2 regions of the Eubacterium sp. LMAG:50 genome follow, and region 1 is predicted to be linked to the other one. Evidence: a T-box and tRNA genes for the amino acid it is inferred to sense, from the RefSeq annotation. Region 1 holds a T-box; the other holds one or more tRNA genes.

Region 1 (8,941 bases):
CATATCCTCTATTTGTAAATCTTTTTACAATGCTCCATATAAGTCCTGTATTTTCAAGAATTAATTTATCCCTAGCCATCTTATCACCTGCATGAGCCTGTTTAATCAGCGTTATTGCATCCATTATTTCCCTTCTTTTCAATTCTTTTTAGTTCTTTTGTCATTGTCACGCTTGTTCCTATGTACGGCTTAGACCACACGTCTACCGTATCCATAAATAATTGCATAAATGCAAATCCCATTCCGGCACGGTCATTCTCCGGTTTAGATGTATACATAGGCTCCATTGCTTTTTCTATATCATCTATTCCTGTTCCATCATCTCTTACAATGATTGTTATTAACGATATATGTAAAATTTCATCTTCTTTTTCAATTATTGTTTCTCTTAAATGGCATTTAATTTCTACGATTCCTTTTTTATCTCTATATCCATGTATTATTGAATTCGTAACTGCCTCAGAAACAGCTGTTTTTATATCATTTATCTCCTCTAAAGTAGGGTCAATTTTTGTTAAAAAGGATGCTACACCCATTCTTGCTAAAGACTCATTCTCAGACACGCTATCCATTTCTAACTTCATATTATTTTCAAATATTTTCTTTACCATTTGTCTCCTCCTAAATATTTACAGTCAGACTTGAAGCTTCTGATTTTTTGCAAATTTTATATAGTCCTGAAATAGAAAAAATTCTATCTATTGTATCATTTATATTTAACACGGTAATTTCCCCACATGCCTTCTTTACAAGTTTGTATCTGCCTAAAATGACCCCTATTCCTGAACTATCCATAAACGTGGTTCTTTTAAAATTAAATATTACATTTTTTAACTGATTAGCTAATATATACCAATCGCACTGTTCCATTATCATTCTTGAATTGTGATGGTCTAATTCCTCCGGCAAAAATACAATTAAATTTTCACCTCTTATTTCATATAAAACTTCCATAAAACCTCCATTTGAAAATTATTTTTATACAACAAAAGAAAAAGCCATTGCATTTATCGCAATAGCTTTTTCTTTTGTATCTTATATTCTTATATTTAATTGTACTCTTATTCTTCAGAAGTTGTAGTTTCATCACTTGATGTTGTAGTATCATCAACTCCTGCCTGAGTCTTTGCTGTTGTGTAATTCTTAGAGTTAGGGAATTTGTCCACTATCTCCTTGAAATATTTTTTAGCATTCTTTTCATCACCGTTATTTTTATATGACCATGCTAAATAGTAATAAGCATCATCATTATTAGAATCAGCTTCTATTGCCTTAAGGAAATTAGTAATGGCGGCAGAATAATCTTTTTTATTTAATGCTTCCATTCCGGCATCATAACTTGTTTCTGCTACTCTTGATGCAATCTTACTGTTCAAAGTATTATATACTTCAGTAAATGCTGATGAGTTCATTTCCAAAGATGTATCAACCTTTAAAATACTTTTAGCACTGGCATCATAATCGCTCTTTAAGTAACTTGCAACCGCTGATAATAACTGAGTATAATTCTTACTTAAAGTATTGTCTGTATCTGTATATTCACCAAGCCTTGCTGCCAAATCTTCCTTTTCAGCTGTTAAAGTATCTACACTCTTTTGTAACTCTGAAATAGAAGAATCCTTAATCGCAATTTTTTGATTGTAATCAACTTTTACCTGTGATATCTGATCACTAACAGTTGATACTCTTGCCGGTGTTACAATGAAAAATACCAAAGCTGCACCTAACAAAACACCCATAACTATATGAATTATACTCTGAGCACTTGAAGTTGCTTCTTTAAAATTATTCTTTGGAATTATAACATCATCACCACTTAAATATGGTCTGTCTATCATAGTTCCACGAAGATCCATTCTACGTTTTCTTCTACGTTCAGGATTATTTTTCTTTTCATCTTCTAAATAATTTGTAATTTCTCTTAAGTATCTTACACAAAGTGGATTACACTTATCAATCTTTAAAGCTTTCTTTGTTGCTTTTCTGGCTCTTTCGTACTCACCATGTTTCATGTAAAGTACGGCTAACAACTGATATCCTTTTATAAGGTTTGGATTCTGATTCAAAACCTTCTTCAGCTGAATAATAGCCATATCATCTGTTCCATCTTTTGCATATTCTAATGCAATATTAAATTTCTTAATTGTATGGTTTAATTCATCAATTTTGCCCTTATCGGCCTGAATTGCCGCCATATATTTATCTGCTGCATTATTGTCCGGCTGAAGGTTCATGCTCATTACCCATTCCGAAAAAGCCTGAACTGTTTCACCCATTTCAAAATAAACAAGGCCTAAAAGGTTTCTTGCATCAGTATTTCTTTTGTTTAATTTTACACTTCTTCTTAAGGCATCTGCTGCACCTGACAAATCTCTGTTAAGTGCCTTTGTAAGCCCCATGTTGTAATAAGTGTTTGACAACTTCACAATCTTTTTATATATGCTGACATCCATACCACAATGACTGCAATAATCACTATTTGTAAGGACATTACCACAGTTAAAGCATATCATATTATTTCTCCATCTATGTTGCCCTCAGTCTAAGCCATACACATATGTTATATGGCTAAAACGACTTACTGGTTATTAGTTCCTTTTAATCCATTTACCATTTCAATCATAATATCAGTTATATCTGACACATCGTTATTGTATATGGCATCTTCAGCTTCTTCAATTTCAAGACTTGGATGAAATTTCTTAATTTCTTCATCAAAATTAATCATTCTGATTCCTCCTTTTTAACCTGATACAGTTTATTGGTGAATATAAATTTATACCACCATAAACTGTAATCAAACCTGCCACAATTATTTCTTTAAGTTTTCTAACTGTGACTGAACCTGCTTCATCATTTCCTGATATTTAGCCTGTTTTTCTTTTTCTTCATTAATCTTCTTTTCAGGTGCCTTACTTACGAAGTTAGGATTTGCAAGCATTCCATTAACTCTTGCTAATTCCTTATTTAATCTTTTTACTTCTTTTTCAAGACGTTCTATTTCTTTTGCAATATCAACTAATTCTGCAAATGGCATATATACAATTGCTTTGTGAAGAACTACTGATACGGCATCATCATCAATGCCTGTCTTATCAGCCTGAATAATTACTTCACTTGCATGACCAAGTGTTGCAAAGAATACTTTACCATTTTCAAATATATTTCTTGTAACTTCATCATCTGATACAACAAATACTTTTGCTTTCTTGCTTGGTTTAACATTCATTTCAGCTCTTGTATTTCTAATACCACGAACTGCTTCTTTAATTAATTCTACTGCATTTTCTTCATTAGCGAAAGCATATTCTTCTGTGTATACAGGCCATGATGAAATCATAATTGATTCTTCTTCATCCTGAATTGTACAGAATATTTCTTCTGTTACAAATGGCATATATGGATGAAGCATCTTTAATGCATCAATTAACACTTTCTTTAATGTCCAAAGTGCTGCATATCTTGTGTCATCTGTTTCACTGTATAGTCTAGGTTTAACCATTTCAATATACCAGTCACAGAATTCTTCCCAGATAAATTCGTAAATCTTATCTGCAGCAATACCAAGTTCGTATTTTTCCATGTTATCTGTTACGTCTTTTACTAATGTATTTAACTTAGATAAAATCCACTTATCAGCATCTGTAAGCTGTTCAGGTTTATTATTTAAATCAATACCTTCTTCAGGCATGTTCATCATAATAAATCTTGAAGCATTCCATACTTTGTTAGCAAAGTTTCTGCTTGCCTCTACTCTTTCCCAATAGAAACGCATATCATTTCCGGGAGCATTACCTGTAATTAATGTAAATCTAAGAGCATCTGCACCATATTTATCAATTACTTCAAGCGGGTCAATTCCGTTTCCAAGAGACTTACTCATCTTACGTCCCTGTGAATCTCTTACAAGGCCGTGAATAAGTACTGTATCAAATGGAACTTTTCCTGTATGTTCAAGCCCTGAGAACATCATTCTGATTACCCAGAAGAAAATAATATCATATCCTGTTACAAGAACATTTGTAGGATAGAAATAATCCATCTCTTCTGTATTATCAGGCCATCCGAGTGTTGAAAAAGGCCATAATGCTGATGAGAACCATGTATCAAGTGTATCAGGGTCCTGTCTCATTTCTTTACCACACTTAGGACATACTGCATGGTTATCCTTTGTTACAACCATTTCTCCACAGTCATCGCAATAAAATGCAGGAATTCTATGACCCCACCATAACTGACGTGAAATACACCAGTCACGAATATTTTCTAACCAATGGTAATAAGTTTTGTCAAAATGAGGTGGTACAAACTTTGTATCTCCATTCTTAACTGCTTCAATTGCTGGTTTTGCAATTTCTTCCATCTTAACAAACCACTGTTTTGATACTCTTGGTTCAATTGTAGTATGGCATCTGTAACATGTACCTACATTATGTTCATGATCTTCAATCTTAACAAGATATCCTTCTTTATCCAAATCTTCAACAATTGCTTTTCTTGCTTCATATCTGTCCATACCTGCGTATTTTGGATAATCATCAACAATCTTAGCATCATCTGTTAAGACATTAATTACAGGAAGATTGTGTCTAAGGCCTACTTCAAAGTCATTAGGATCATGTGCCGGTGTAATCTTAACAACACCTGTACCAAAGTCAATACCTACATAATCATCTGCTACAATAGGAATCTCTCTTCCAACTAAAGGAAGTGTAAGAGTCTTTCCTACTAAATGCTTATATCTGTCATCATTTGGATTAACTGCTACTGCTGTATCACCAAGTAATGTTTCAGGTCTTGTTGTAGCAAGCTGAATATATCCTGAACCATCTGTTAAAGGATATCTTAAATGCCAGAATTTTCCTGCCTGATCTTCATATTCTACTTCTGCATCTGAAATAGAAGTAAGACAATGTGGACACCAGTTAATGATTCTTTCACCACGGTAAATCTGTCCCTTATTATATAAATTTACAAATACTTCTTTTACAGCCTTTGAACAGCCTTCATCCATTGTAAATCTTTCTCTGTCCCAGTCACATGATGAACCGATTTTTTTAAGCTGTGAAACAATACGTCCACCATACTGTGCTTTCCACTGCCATGCTCTGTCTAAGAATTTTTCTCTTCCTAAATCTTCCTTTGTAATTCCTTCTTCGCGCATCTTTTCAACAATCTTAGCTTCTGTTGCAATTGATGCATGGTCAGTTCCAGGAAGCCATAATGCTTCATATCCCTGCATTCTCTTAAAACGTGTAAGTATATCCTGCATTGTGTTATCAAGGGCATGTCCCATATGAAGCTGCCCTGTAATATTTGGTGGTGGCATAACGATTGTAAATGGTTTCTTACTTCTGTCTACTTCTGCATGAAAGTATTTCTTTTCCTGCCATTTTTCATATAATCTGTCTTCAATATCGGCAGGATTATAGTTCTTTTCTAATTCCTTCATTGTGTACTCCTTTAAAATAATTTGTAATCCAGTCTGCAAATTATCATCCTTATGAACGGAAAAAGACAGCTTTAAAATGCTGTCTCTTTTGTATGTTTAAATCCACAGACATTTTCCTAAAAGGGCGAATATCCGCGGTACCACCTTTTGTTTTACTTATCATATCCTTAACGGGGACGAATCGTCATCAGCTACTGATAGTTTTTAACTGTTCACTGATGCTGCTCCAAAGCTACCTTCCCTCGCACTTACTTATAGGTCTTCCACCAACAACCTACTCTCTGTTAAGCAGTTACAAGATACTCCTCTTCATCATAGCATTTATTTTTTTCTGTTTTTTATCATAATAATTAAAAAGTTATTTGTCAACTGCCTAAGCTAAACCTTCACAATTTCTTAACTATTTATTTCTACAATATATTCTCTCTTACGTCGGCTAATATAATCTTTCTCAATTGTGTCGTTCCAATTTACATGAATATGAGCCTTAAGCTGTATGATTTCTGTTCTAAGTCTGTTAACTACCTGATCACTTACTTTGTATTTTTCAACATCGTTTTTCAAATTAGTAGCATTACCTGACATAAGGTCACACAATATTATTGACTCTAATGATTCTGCAGCACTATTTAATCTATATGCATTTCTAAATGCCACTAAAGCCTCATCGTACTCAAACAGTCTTGTATAGGCAACTCCTAAATTATTATAAACACTTCCATAAAAAGTTTCTGATAATTCACTATTTGTTCCCTTATTTATAATGCTCTGATAAAAAGAAATTGCCATATTATATTTATGATTATCAAGTAATATGTCTGCCTTAGCCTTTATTCTTTCGGCAGATGTTTTTGAATTAAGCATTACTAAATGTCTTTCCAAATCATCTGCTTCCTTTTGTGTGTAATATCCTGAATTTTTTATTACAAATGCAATCATTTCGCCTAGATTACCATTTTTATTTAATGCCTGTCTTAGCCCTGTTGCTATTGTTGTCTGCTTTAATTCATTTTCAATATAATCAATCAGACTTTCACTAAAAAATTCTTCATCCACTAAATAAAGATAATTATAAAGATAATAATTTAATTCTTCTATCGAATATATATTTTTATTAATTTCAGTTATATAATAAGGTTTTTCTGAGTGCAATGTGCACATTGTGATGTCACTCATACTGTCACTTCCTCTCTAACTACTTTTCCTGAGCTTTCATAGAATTCTCCAAACCCGATATCTTTTATCTCTATTGCAAACTTATTTTCATTTACATATGCAAATTTTATCTGGATTCTTACTGTCTTATTTTTTCTTGCCGGGAAATCCTGTAAATCAATGTAAAAGTTTTCTGATTCTTTTGTAATAGGTGACTGTATTGTGAATTTTGCTATTGTCGGTTTATCCAAAATACATTCTGCAACAGCACCTGCTTCGTACCAGTTAGTTCCTATTTTTGAAAGCACAAGCTGTTTCTCGCTTCCCTGATGGTTTACTTCCATAGAAACATTTACCTTAGTTCTTCCCTTACAGGATATGATATAATCACTAAAATTTGAAATATAAAACAATTCTTTAGCACCATAAACTGCACCTTTTACTATCAGGTTATTTCCTTTAAATACACGTCGGTTGTTGCATGTTTTTTTAAGTGTATTTTTCCAGTCTCCACTATAAAAACCTTCACCTGAAAAATATACTGCTGAAATAACGTGTTCATTCAATTCTTCGTCCATAAAATCTTCAAGAATTTTGTCAGCCTCATCAATATCTGTTTTAATATTATCAAATGTTAAAACATCATCTAATTTTTTCGTTTCTACATCTGCTATATGTGCTTCTCTTGTATGTCTTATGCTAAGTCTTCTATAAACAAGCCCCTGCTGTGAAAAATCCAACATTAAAACATTATTTACCCACACATCTTTATGCTGGTTTAACACATAGTAGATAAAACTTTCTGAATGGCTTAATATTTTTGTATTTTCTTTCTTATATCCTAAAGCTTCTATAGTTTCATAAAAGCATTCCATTATTTCCACTGTCAAATTATCTACTGTCATTACAATGCTTTTAATTATCTGCCCGTTTGTGTAATTTGCCGCTAATTTTACAAAATAAGCTATATATGCTTTCATCATTGCTCTATTCTGGTCTTTTAACTCATCATAAAACAATGCTTCCGGTAGGTTTGTAACAACTTTTCCACTTTCTCTCTGGCTTCTGTTAATTGCCTCTTCGCCTACTGACCATTCTTTTAATTCATCATTAAAAAACATAACTGTAGGTACAAGAAAATGCTTATCCTGTCCAACGCTAATTGATTCAGGCTCCCCTGCATCATTCAAAAATGCCAACTGAGAAAAATCACTTGAAAAATCTATTCCAAGAATAAGTGCTTTATTATTCATTGTTATTCCTCCTGCCTATAGTAACTTAAATAACTGTTCTGATGCATCCGTATGAAGTTCATATGTTTCCATAAGTTCTCTTGCATCCTTGTCTCTGTGAAGTTCTTTGCAAATCATCATGCCGTTAAGCATTCCAAATCTTCCTTCATCATTAAAAATATCTTTCTGATTTATTTTCATTGTATATTTCTTTGTCTCAATACTATCAGTTTCAGATATTTCTTCAAAATAATATTCTATTTCTTCTCCAAAGAACATAATTACATCTTTTGTAAATATTCCTGAATAAACACTACGCATTTCTTCAGTTTTTTCCTTTGTTTCGCCTGTTATGGATTTTATCTTATAAGTAATGTATACTTTATTCTTTGGATTTGTACGATAGTCAATTATGGTTTTATCCACTATATTGTATGGAACTGCAAACCATTTATTAAACTTCTTATAAAATTCAAATACAATATTCTTTTTAGCTAACTGACTCATCAGTTTCTTTGATGTTTCAATCTGTTCCTGTGTTACATGCTCACTTTCAATCACATGTGACAAATATCCGATTTTTGAAATAACTGTCACTTCCGTTCCATCCTTAATATCCTGCTGCATTATATCCCATGTTGAATCCGGACAAGGAATATTTTTAACAAAATAATTATATGAAACATATGTGTAAAACGCTTTTCTAATTGTTGCATATGAAGGATTCTGTACATATTTATTAAATATTCCATGAATTCTTTCACTTACATCCCCTTCAAAAATGCACTGAACAAGTAGTCTTTCCGTCAATGTGTTTTCAATTATGTTCTTTTTATTAATTTCCTCATATAACATAAACATTTCTTCGTTTGTTCCAAGGAAAAATCTTCCAAGATAAGCAAGAATTACTCTTGTAACCTTATTCATCCTAAATAATTTCACACACATTTCAAGTATAAAAGCATCTTCTTCAAACTCTGTTTCTTTAATTATTCCTGTACAAAATTCTTCAACACTTTCATCGCTTAATCTTTCCGGACCATATTCTAATATATACGGATATACACTCTTATATTTCTTATTTGCAATAAGTATTGACATT
Region 2 (8,941 bases), 160 kb from region 1:
TGGTAGAAAGCAGAAAAAGAGACAGTTCAGACAGTTATGGATTGCAAGAATTAACGCTGCAACTAGAATGAATGGTCTTTCATACAGCAAATTTATGTATGGCCTTAAATTAGCAGGTGTTGAAATGAACAGAAAGATGTTAGCTGAAATGGCAGTTAACGATGCTGAAGGATTTGCTAAATTAGTAGAAGTTGCTAAAGCAAAATTAGCATAATTTTAATATATTTAATACTTATAAAAAAGCAGTGAGTTATTCTCACTGCTTTTTTATTTTCACAAAAGAATCACAATTTGAACGAAATAACGTCACAATTGAAACATAGAATATACAAGAAAGTTATTGTAACGATACAATGCAATAAAATAGTAGGAGGAAAGACATGAGTATTGTAGAGATAAACAATCTTGTAAAAAAATATGGAGATAACGTTGCAGTTAATGATTTAAGTCTTAATATTGATTCAAAAGGTGTCTATGGATTTTTAGGACCAAATGGTGCAGGAAAATCTACAACAATGAACATATTAACAGGATATATAGGAGCAACATCAGGAACAGTTAAGATTAATGGCTATGACATTTTTAAGGAACCTGAAGAGGCAAAAAAGAATGTTGGCTATTTGCCGGAGATTCCACCCCTTTATCAGGATATGACTGTATATGAATACTTGGAATTTGTATCTAAGATAAAGAAAATAAAGAAGGAAGAAAGAAAGGCTTGCATAGAACAGTCTTTGGAAATGACAAGAACGACAGAAGTTAGAGAACGACTTATTAGGAATTTGTCAAAAGGATATAAGCAAAGAGTAGGAATTGCGCAGGCAATTATGGGAATGCCTGACCTTATTATTTTAGACGAGCCAACAGTAGGTCTTGATCCAAAACAGATAATAGAAATTAGAGATTTGATTAGAAATTTAGGAAAAGAGCATACTGTAATTTTGAGCTCGCATATTTTGACTGAAATAAGTGAAGTATGTGAGAATATATTTATTATTTCTCAGGGCAAACTTGTGGCTTCAGGTAGGGAAGAAGAATTAATTGAAGAACTTGCAGGAGAAAACAGAATTGAGGCTATTATTAAAGGAGATGTGAAAGAAATAGAAACCATACTTGATGAATTTGGATGCAAACATTCAATCGAAGTTATGGATGACGAAAAATGTAAAATTCAAATTGTTACTTCACGAGAAATTGACATAAGGGAAGGATTGTTCTTTGCTTTGGCAGAAAAGAGATTGCCGTTATTAGAACTTAAGTTTAAGACTAAATCTCTTGAAGATTTATTTATTGAACTTACGACTGAATATAAGGCACAGCCAAAGAAAAAAGGTCTTAAGTTTAAAAAGAAAAATTCAGAAAAATTGGATGATAAAAACTTAGCAGATAATTTAAAAAATGAAGAAAAAGAAGTGCAGGAGGTAGAAAAATAATGCTAGCAATATATGAAAAGGAACTTAAATCATATTTTACTTCAGTAATTGCCTGCATGTTTATAGCAGTTACAACATTTATAGCAGGTATATTCTTTATCTATTATAATCTTACATATGGCTATACACAAATGTATGCTGCATATAATGCATTATTAATTTTAGTATTTACAATACCAATTCTTACAATGAAAATTGTTGCAGATGAACGAAGACTTAAAACGGACCAGTTGATTTTGACATCTCCTATTTCAGTTGGAAAAACAGTTGTAGGTAAGTTTTTGGCGTTGGTTACAATATATTTGATACCTGTTTTAATAATGTGTGTATATCCACTTATTTTATCCAGATTTGGCGAAGTGTCATTTAGATTGGCATACACAAATATATTAGGATTATTTTTATATGGCTGTGCATTTATTGCAATAGGTGTATTTATTTCATCCATAACGGAAAGTCAGGTTATATCGGCCATTTTAAGCATAGTAATTTTATTTATGGGTTACATGATGAATTCCTTAGAAAATATGATTTCATCTTCAGGAAATGCACTTACAAAAATACTTGGCGCATTTGATTTGTTGTCACCTGTAGATGAATTTATGAGTGGTGTAATTTCTCTTTCAGGAGTAGTTTATTATCTGACAATTATTGTTTTGTTCCTATTCCTCACTTGTCAGTCAATACAAAAAAGAAGATGGAACGTATCTAAGGCAACTATTTCAACCGGTGTATTTAGCACAGGATTTATCGCTATAGCAATCGTAGTAGCAGTATTTGTAAATCTAGTTGCAGGTAAGGTTACAGATAAATCTTTATGGGCAAGCATAGACATGACAGCGTCTAAGTTGTATTCGATAACAGATGATACAAAGAAAATGCTAAAGAAAATAAATGATGACGTTGTTATCTATGTTATGGCAGCTAAAGATGGCAGTGATGATACAATAAAGAAAACATTAAAAAATTACGAAAATAGCTCAAAGCATATAAGTGTTGAATATAAAGATACAAAATTAAATCCTTATTTTTACGCAGATTATACAGATTCAGCACCTACATCAAATAGTTTAATTGTTGTAAATAAAAAGACAAATAAGTCAAAGGTTGTAGATTACAATAACATTTATGAAGCAGATACAAGTTCATATTACACTACAGGCTCCACATCTTACACAGGATATGACTGTGAAGGTCAGTTAGACAGTGCTATATCATATGTGTTATCAGATAAGAATCCGGTTGTTTATCAGATAACAGGACATGATGAAATTGGAATGGGCTCGAAGTTTTCAGATGCAATTTCTAAAATGAATTGTGATGTTGAAGAAATAAAATTAGCAAGTATGGACAGTTTATCAGTTGATGATTGCGAAATGATAATGATTTTAGGACCTACAAAGGATTATTCTAAAGATGAGGCACAGAAAGTTATTGATTATTTAAATGCCGGAGGAAAAGCAATTATTGCATGTGAGGCTTACAAGAGCGCACAGACAGATAAACCAAATTTTGAATCGATATTAGAAGCATTTGGAGTGAAAGTTGTGGATGGTGTTGTGGCTGAAAATGATATAAACTTCTATTCAAGCCAGTATGGTCCGTTCTTTACATTTGCAAATGGTTCAGGAAGTTTTGCGTCAGGAATAGATAACTATATAATTGCTCCATATGCAAAAGGATTACAACAGGCAAATAAAGATGACTCTTCAATAACATATACATCTTTAGCAACAACATCAAAAGCAGTATCAAAAACACATTTGAAAAGTGCAAAAAAATATACTAAAGAAGATGGAGATGTTGAAGGAACATTTGATTTAGGAGCACAAATAAAGAAGAGTGTAACAAGCGAAAATGAAAATGGAGAAAGCACAACTACAGAAACCAACATTTTGGCGTTAAGTTCAGTTTATATGTTAGATGACAATATGAATGAACTTGTTGCAGACGCAAACCTTGAAATGTTCAATAATGCTTTAAGTGAGTATATTAATACAGATGATTCTGTAGAGACTTTGTCAATTCCTTCAAAGAGCCTCCAGGCTTCTCAGTTGACAATTACAGCATCAGTTTCAAGACTTGTAGGAATAATTGTTGCAGTTGTACTTCCTATAGCTATTTTAGTTGCGGGAATCGTAATTTGGACTAGAAGGAGAAAGAGATAATGAATAAACAGAAAAAACAATTTGTTGTAGTAGTTATTTTGATGGCAGTATGTATCATTGGCTATTTTGGCGTTGGTAAATTTTATAAAAATCAGGAAGAAAAAGAATCTGAAAATAAAGAGGCAACTGCAATAACGGCATTTGAGTTAAAAGATTATGAAAAAATAACAGCTTTTAACTATATAACAAATGGCACATCGATTACATTAACAAAAGATAGCGATGGAAAATGGCATGATTCAAGCGATGCATCAGTAAATATAAGCAAAGATTCAGTTGAAACTGATATGCTTGCAAAACTTGTGTCAGTAACTGCAGATGAAAAAATTGCTAAAAAGGACGACGTATCTCAATATGGATTTACCATAGATGATAATGGAAATGTAATTGCAGAGACAAATACAATAGCGCTTACAGACGAGGATAACACAACGTATACATTGTATATTGGAAAAGAAAATCCTTATGATACAAGTAAATATTATATGATGGTTGAAGGTGCTGATAATATTTATTTGGTTGACTCAGATATTCAAACGGCATTTTCGAAGAATATATCAGATATAACTGAGACAACAACAGAAGCTGCGACACAAGAGAGCACAGAAGTACAGACAGAAGAAATAACTGATGAGGCTGAAGCGAGAACAAATTAGTAAAAAATAGCAAACTATTGAAAAATGTAAAAAAGGAACTGCGAAGACAGAACAAATAAATAATTTTATGATTATCCAAAAAAAGTTGATTTATAATAATTAAATATAAATCAACTTTTGGGTATTATAATGATAAAGCAAGGGTGAAATTATAAAGATAGTTAAATTTAATTGATGTTAATTAATAAAAAATGATGAATAGAAAAGGTAAATTCAATCTTGTAAGAGTGAATTACACTACAAATTAAACTACTAGTTAAAAAAATTAAAAAAAATGAAAAAAGTTGTTGACAAAAGTTGCACAAATGGTTATATTAATAAAGCAGTTTGATTGCAACGGGATCTTAGCTCAGCTGGGAGAGCACCTGCCTTACAAGCAGGGGGTCACAGGTTCGAGCCCTGTAGGTCCCATTTATATGGCGAAGTAGCTCAGTTGGCTAGAGCACACGGTTCATACCCGTGGTGTCGAGGGTTCGAATCCCCCCTTCGCTACTTAAGAAGGTTCTGATTAAGGAAACCTTCTTTTTTTTCGTTTATTTAGAAGGTTTATGAAATTTATAAGAAAAAATTGAGCATTGATTATTTGTTACAAAACTTGTAATCTTTGTAGATAAAAATACATGAATAGTGTTATACTAAAAAATATGTGTCAGAGAGTGTATAAATATAGTATTTTAATTAACAAGTCGTATATCGACTGAGATATAGAAAAATGCTATAATATATATTTGAATTAATTTGTTGTATTTATTAAAGGAAATAGATTATGAGAATTGGAATGGGATATGATGTTCATAGATTAGGAAAAGAGAGAAAATTAATTTTGGGTGGAGTTACAATTCCGTATGAATATGGATTGATTGGTCACTCAGATGCTGATGTTGTTGTTCATGCTATTATGGACGCACTTCTTGGTGCAGCTGCACTTGGAGATATCGGAAAACATTTTCCTGACAATGATGAACAATATAAAGATATATCGAGTATTATATTATTAGAACACGTAGGAAAATTGTTAAAAGATAACAATTATACAATTGGAAATATTGATGCAACAATTATTGCACAAAAACCAAAACTTGCTCCATATAGAGAACAGATGGTAAAAAACGTAGCGAAAGCTTTAAATATAAACGAAAATCAGGTTTGTATTAAAGCAACGACAGAGGAAGGATTAGGATTTACAGGAGAAGGCTTGGGAATTTCATCTCAGGCGATTGCACTGCTTAATTAAGTTATGAAGGATGTAGAATTAAAAGATATTAGAATTGAAGACTACAATAAGTTACAGAAATATTATTTAATGAGAAGGCCAGAGACGGCAGACAGTAATTTGTTGGATTTATATATGTGGACTGATTGTTATCCAACACAATATTTTTGTAATGAAAAAGGAGTGATGTGGGTAGCAAAAAGCGAAGATAATAAATATTATTCTTCAGTTCCATGTTGCAGGAACGAAGATTTAAAAGAGTGCTTTTATGATACTCAAAAATACTTTAATGAAGTTTTAAATAAGAAGCTTGTTATGTATGTAGTTGATAAAGAAGCAGTTGATATTCTTAATTTGCCGGAAGATAAGTATACTGTAATTCCTGATAGAACTTATTATGATTATGTATATGATGCTCAAAAATTACAGACATTAAGTGGTAGAAAATATCATAAAAAAAAGAATCATTACAATGCATTTTGTAGGGAATATGAAGGAAGATATGAATTTAAACTGTTAGATAGTACGCATCATGATGAGATAATGGATTATTTGGAAAATTGGAAACAGCATAAAGAGCATACAGAAGAAAAAGAATTTATAGATTTTGAAGCAATTGGAATCAAATATCTTTTAGAACATGAAAATGTATTTGATTATAAAATTGGCTCAGTTTATATAGATGATAAATTAGAAGCGTTTACTATTGGAAATTACTACAAACAGGAAGATATGGTTTATATTCCTGTGGAAAAAGCTAATCCAAACATTCGTGGTTTATATACTTTTATATGTAGCGAGTTCTTAAAAGTAGCATTTCCAAATGCAGCAAAAGAAAACAGAGAAGACGATATGGGATTAGAAGGACTAAGAAAGTCAAAATTGTCATATAATCCAATATATATGGTTGAAAAATATACAATAATTCAAAAATAGTTTCTAATTGTTCGATTAGAAATTGTTTGAATATCAGGAGATGGAACATGATTAGATATTTAGAAAAAAACGAAAAACTGAATATCCGAAGTATTTATGAACAATGCTTTCAAGATAGTAAGGAATATACGGATTACTATATGAATAATTGTCTTAAGAATAATTTTGTTGCAGTTGATGAAGAGGACGGAGAAATTATTGGTGCAGTACATTTGATACCAAAGACTGTAACAACAGGTAAGCTTAAAACTAATGTATTTTATATATACGGTGTATCAACATTAGAAAAATACAGAAGAAAAGGTGTAATGAAATCAATATTCAAGTATATTCTTAGTGATATGTATGAAGATATGGAGGCATTCACATATTTGATTCCATCAGATGAGACAAACGCCATGATTTATAGAAAACTAGGCTTTGAGTATGTAATGGATAAAGAACTACAGAAAAAGGAAGAAGCAAGGAAAAAACCTAGCCATTCACTTATTCTTAGAAAGGCAGAGCCTTCTGATTTCCCAAGATTAGCAATTTTTGCTGAGTCGGCAATGGAAGAAAGGTATGATGTGTCTTTGACTAAAAATAGAGATTATTTTAAAAAAATGAATGATTTATTAGAAGTTGAGGATGGCAGAATCGAAATTTATGTTGAGAATAAGGTTGTTGTAGGATATCGAATAGTTGTAGATGATGAAGCAATTGAGGAAGTTCTTGACAATGAAACACAAAGTATGACATGGTTGCTAAATGAAAAAAAGCCATATGCCATGGCAAGAATTATAAATTTAAGAAAAACACTAAGACTTATAGGAATGAGAGGAGTAGGACAGTTTGTGATAGAAATTGAGGATTCAGTCCTTCCGGGAAATAATGGAAGATTTAAAATTTCCTATGAGCATACAAATATAAAAATGGAGCCAACAACTGAAGAAGCAGAGTTTCATGTTACAATTGGACAGTTGACACAACATGTATTTGGTTATAAATTAATTGATGGATTGCCTGAAGTCTGTATGAAGCACGGATTTTTTATTAATGATTATGTATAGAAATTATCATTACAAGTGTGTATAATCTATGTTGATATCTATGAATATAGGTTATTGATATTTATAGAAGGAAGTAAAAAGAGGGATTTAAAATGGGATTCATTCAATATTATAAAGAGCAGGTGGAAGTAATTAAGGATAGAGACCCTGCAATTAAAACAAATTTAGAAGCATTGTTATACCCAAGTTTTTGGGCAATATATAAATATAGAAAAGCTCATAAGTTATATGAAAAAGGACACGTATTTCGTGCAAGAATGATATCACAAAGAGCTGCAAGAAAGACTGGAATAGAAATTCATCCTGCAGCACAGATTGGTAAAGGATTATTTATTGACCATGGTCATGGAGTTGTTATTGGTGAGACAACAATAATAGGAGATAACGTAACTTTGTACCAGGGTGTTACATTAGGTGGTTCAGGAAAGGAAAAAGGTAAAAGACATCCAACTTTGCAGGATAATGTAATGGTTGGAGCGGGAGCTAAAGTATTAGGCTCATTTACAATTGGAGAAAATTCTAAAATTGGAGCAGGTTCTGTTGTTTTAGAAGAAGTGCCTCCGAATTCAGTAGTTGTAGGTGTACCGGGTGAAATTGTAAAACAGGATAATGTAAGAATGCCAAGGCTCGATTTGGATCAGGTTAATATGCCAAATCCTGTTCAGTTGGAAATAAAACAACTTAAAAAAGAAAATCTCGAATTAAAAGAAATAATGATGAAACTAGCAAATCATATTAAGGAGTAATAAGATGCAAATATACAATACGCTGACGAAGAAAAAAGAAATATTTAAACCGATAGACGAAAAACAGGTAGGAATGTATACATGTGGGCCTACAGTTTATCATTATGCACATATTGGAAACTTAAGAAGTTACATAATGGAAGATGTTCTTGAAAAAGAATTAAGATACGAAGGATATAATGTAAAAAGAGTCATGAACATTACTGATGTAGGTCATTTGTCAAGTGATGCCGACACAGGTGAGGATAAGATGCTTAAAGGAGCAAAAAGAGAACATAAGACAGTTCTTGAAATTGCAAAGTTTTATACAGATGCTTTCTTTAGCGATTGTAATAAATTAAACATCAAAAGACCTGATGTAGTTGAACCGGCAACAAATTGTATAGATGAATTTATTAAAATGATTTCCGGATTGTTAGAAAAAGGATATGCATATATCGCAGGTGGAAATGTATACTTTGATACATCAAAATTGGACAAATACTATACTTTGTCAAGCCATAATGAAGATGACTTGATGGTTGGTGTAAGAGATGATGTTGATGTTGATGAAAATAAAAGAAACAAGACTGATTTTGTATTGTGGTTTACCAAGTCAAAGTTTGACGATCAGGAATTAAAATGGGATAGCCCATGGGGAGTAGGATATCCGGGATGGCATATTGAATGTTCATGCATAAGTATGAAGCATTTAGGTGAAAATTTAGATTTGCATTGCGGAGGAATTGATAACATTTTCC

Evidence for each region. A T-box is a leader RNA that pairs with one kind of tRNA and senses whether it is charged. The one in region 1 lies ahead of CCC31_RS04765 (valine--tRNA ligase), so its partner is inferred to be a tRNA-Val.
Region 2: it has a tRNA-Val gene. The T-box ahead of CCC31_RS04765 (valine--tRNA ligase) is inferred to sense a tRNA for this amino acid. The anticodon was not compared.

Annotation. Positions count from the first base shown of each region.
Region 1 covers NZ_NALP01000006.1:434,944-443,884, forward strand. Annotated here, with positions in the region: gene CCC31_RS04740 (SigF/SigG family RNA polymerase sporulation sigma factor) at 1-124, opposite strand, end outside; gene spoIIAB (anti-sigma F factor) at 102-611, opposite strand; gene CCC31_RS04750 (anti-sigma factor antagonist) at 622-954, opposite strand; gene CCC31_RS04755 (tetratricopeptide repeat protein) at 1,062-2,513, opposite strand; gene CCC31_RS04760 (hypothetical protein) at 2,579-2,728, opposite strand; gene CCC31_RS04765 (valine--tRNA ligase) at 2,813-5,452, opposite strand; T-box leader at 5,570-5,777, opposite strand; gene CCC31_RS04770 (tetratricopeptide repeat protein) at 5,849-6,628, opposite strand; gene CCC31_RS04775 (DUF5716 family protein) at 6,625-7,860, opposite strand; gene CCC31_RS04780 (DUF5717 family protein) at 7,876-8,941, opposite strand, start outside.
Region 2 covers NZ_NALP01000006.1:270,798-279,738, reverse strand. Annotated here, with positions in the region: gene rplT (50S ribosomal protein L20) at 1-214, shown strand, start outside; gene CCC31_RS04085 (ABC transporter ATP-binding protein) at 381-1,433, shown strand; gene CCC31_RS04080 (Gldg family protein) at 1,433-3,601, shown strand; gene CCC31_RS04075 (DUF4340 domain-containing protein) at 3,601-4,257, shown strand; tRNA gene CCC31_RS04070 (tRNA-Val) at 4,596-4,668, shown strand; tRNA gene CCC31_RS04065 (tRNA-Met) at 4,676-4,749, shown strand; gene ispF (2-C-methyl-D-erythritol 2,4-cyclodiphosphate synthase) at 5,024-5,491, shown strand; gene CCC31_RS04055 (phosphatidylglycerol lysyltransferase domain-containing protein) at 5,495-6,406, shown strand; gene CCC31_RS04050 (GNAT family N-acetyltransferase) at 6,454-7,455, shown strand; gene cysE (serine O-acetyltransferase) at 7,548-8,201, shown strand; gene cysS (cysteine--tRNA ligase) at 8,206-8,941, shown strand, end outside.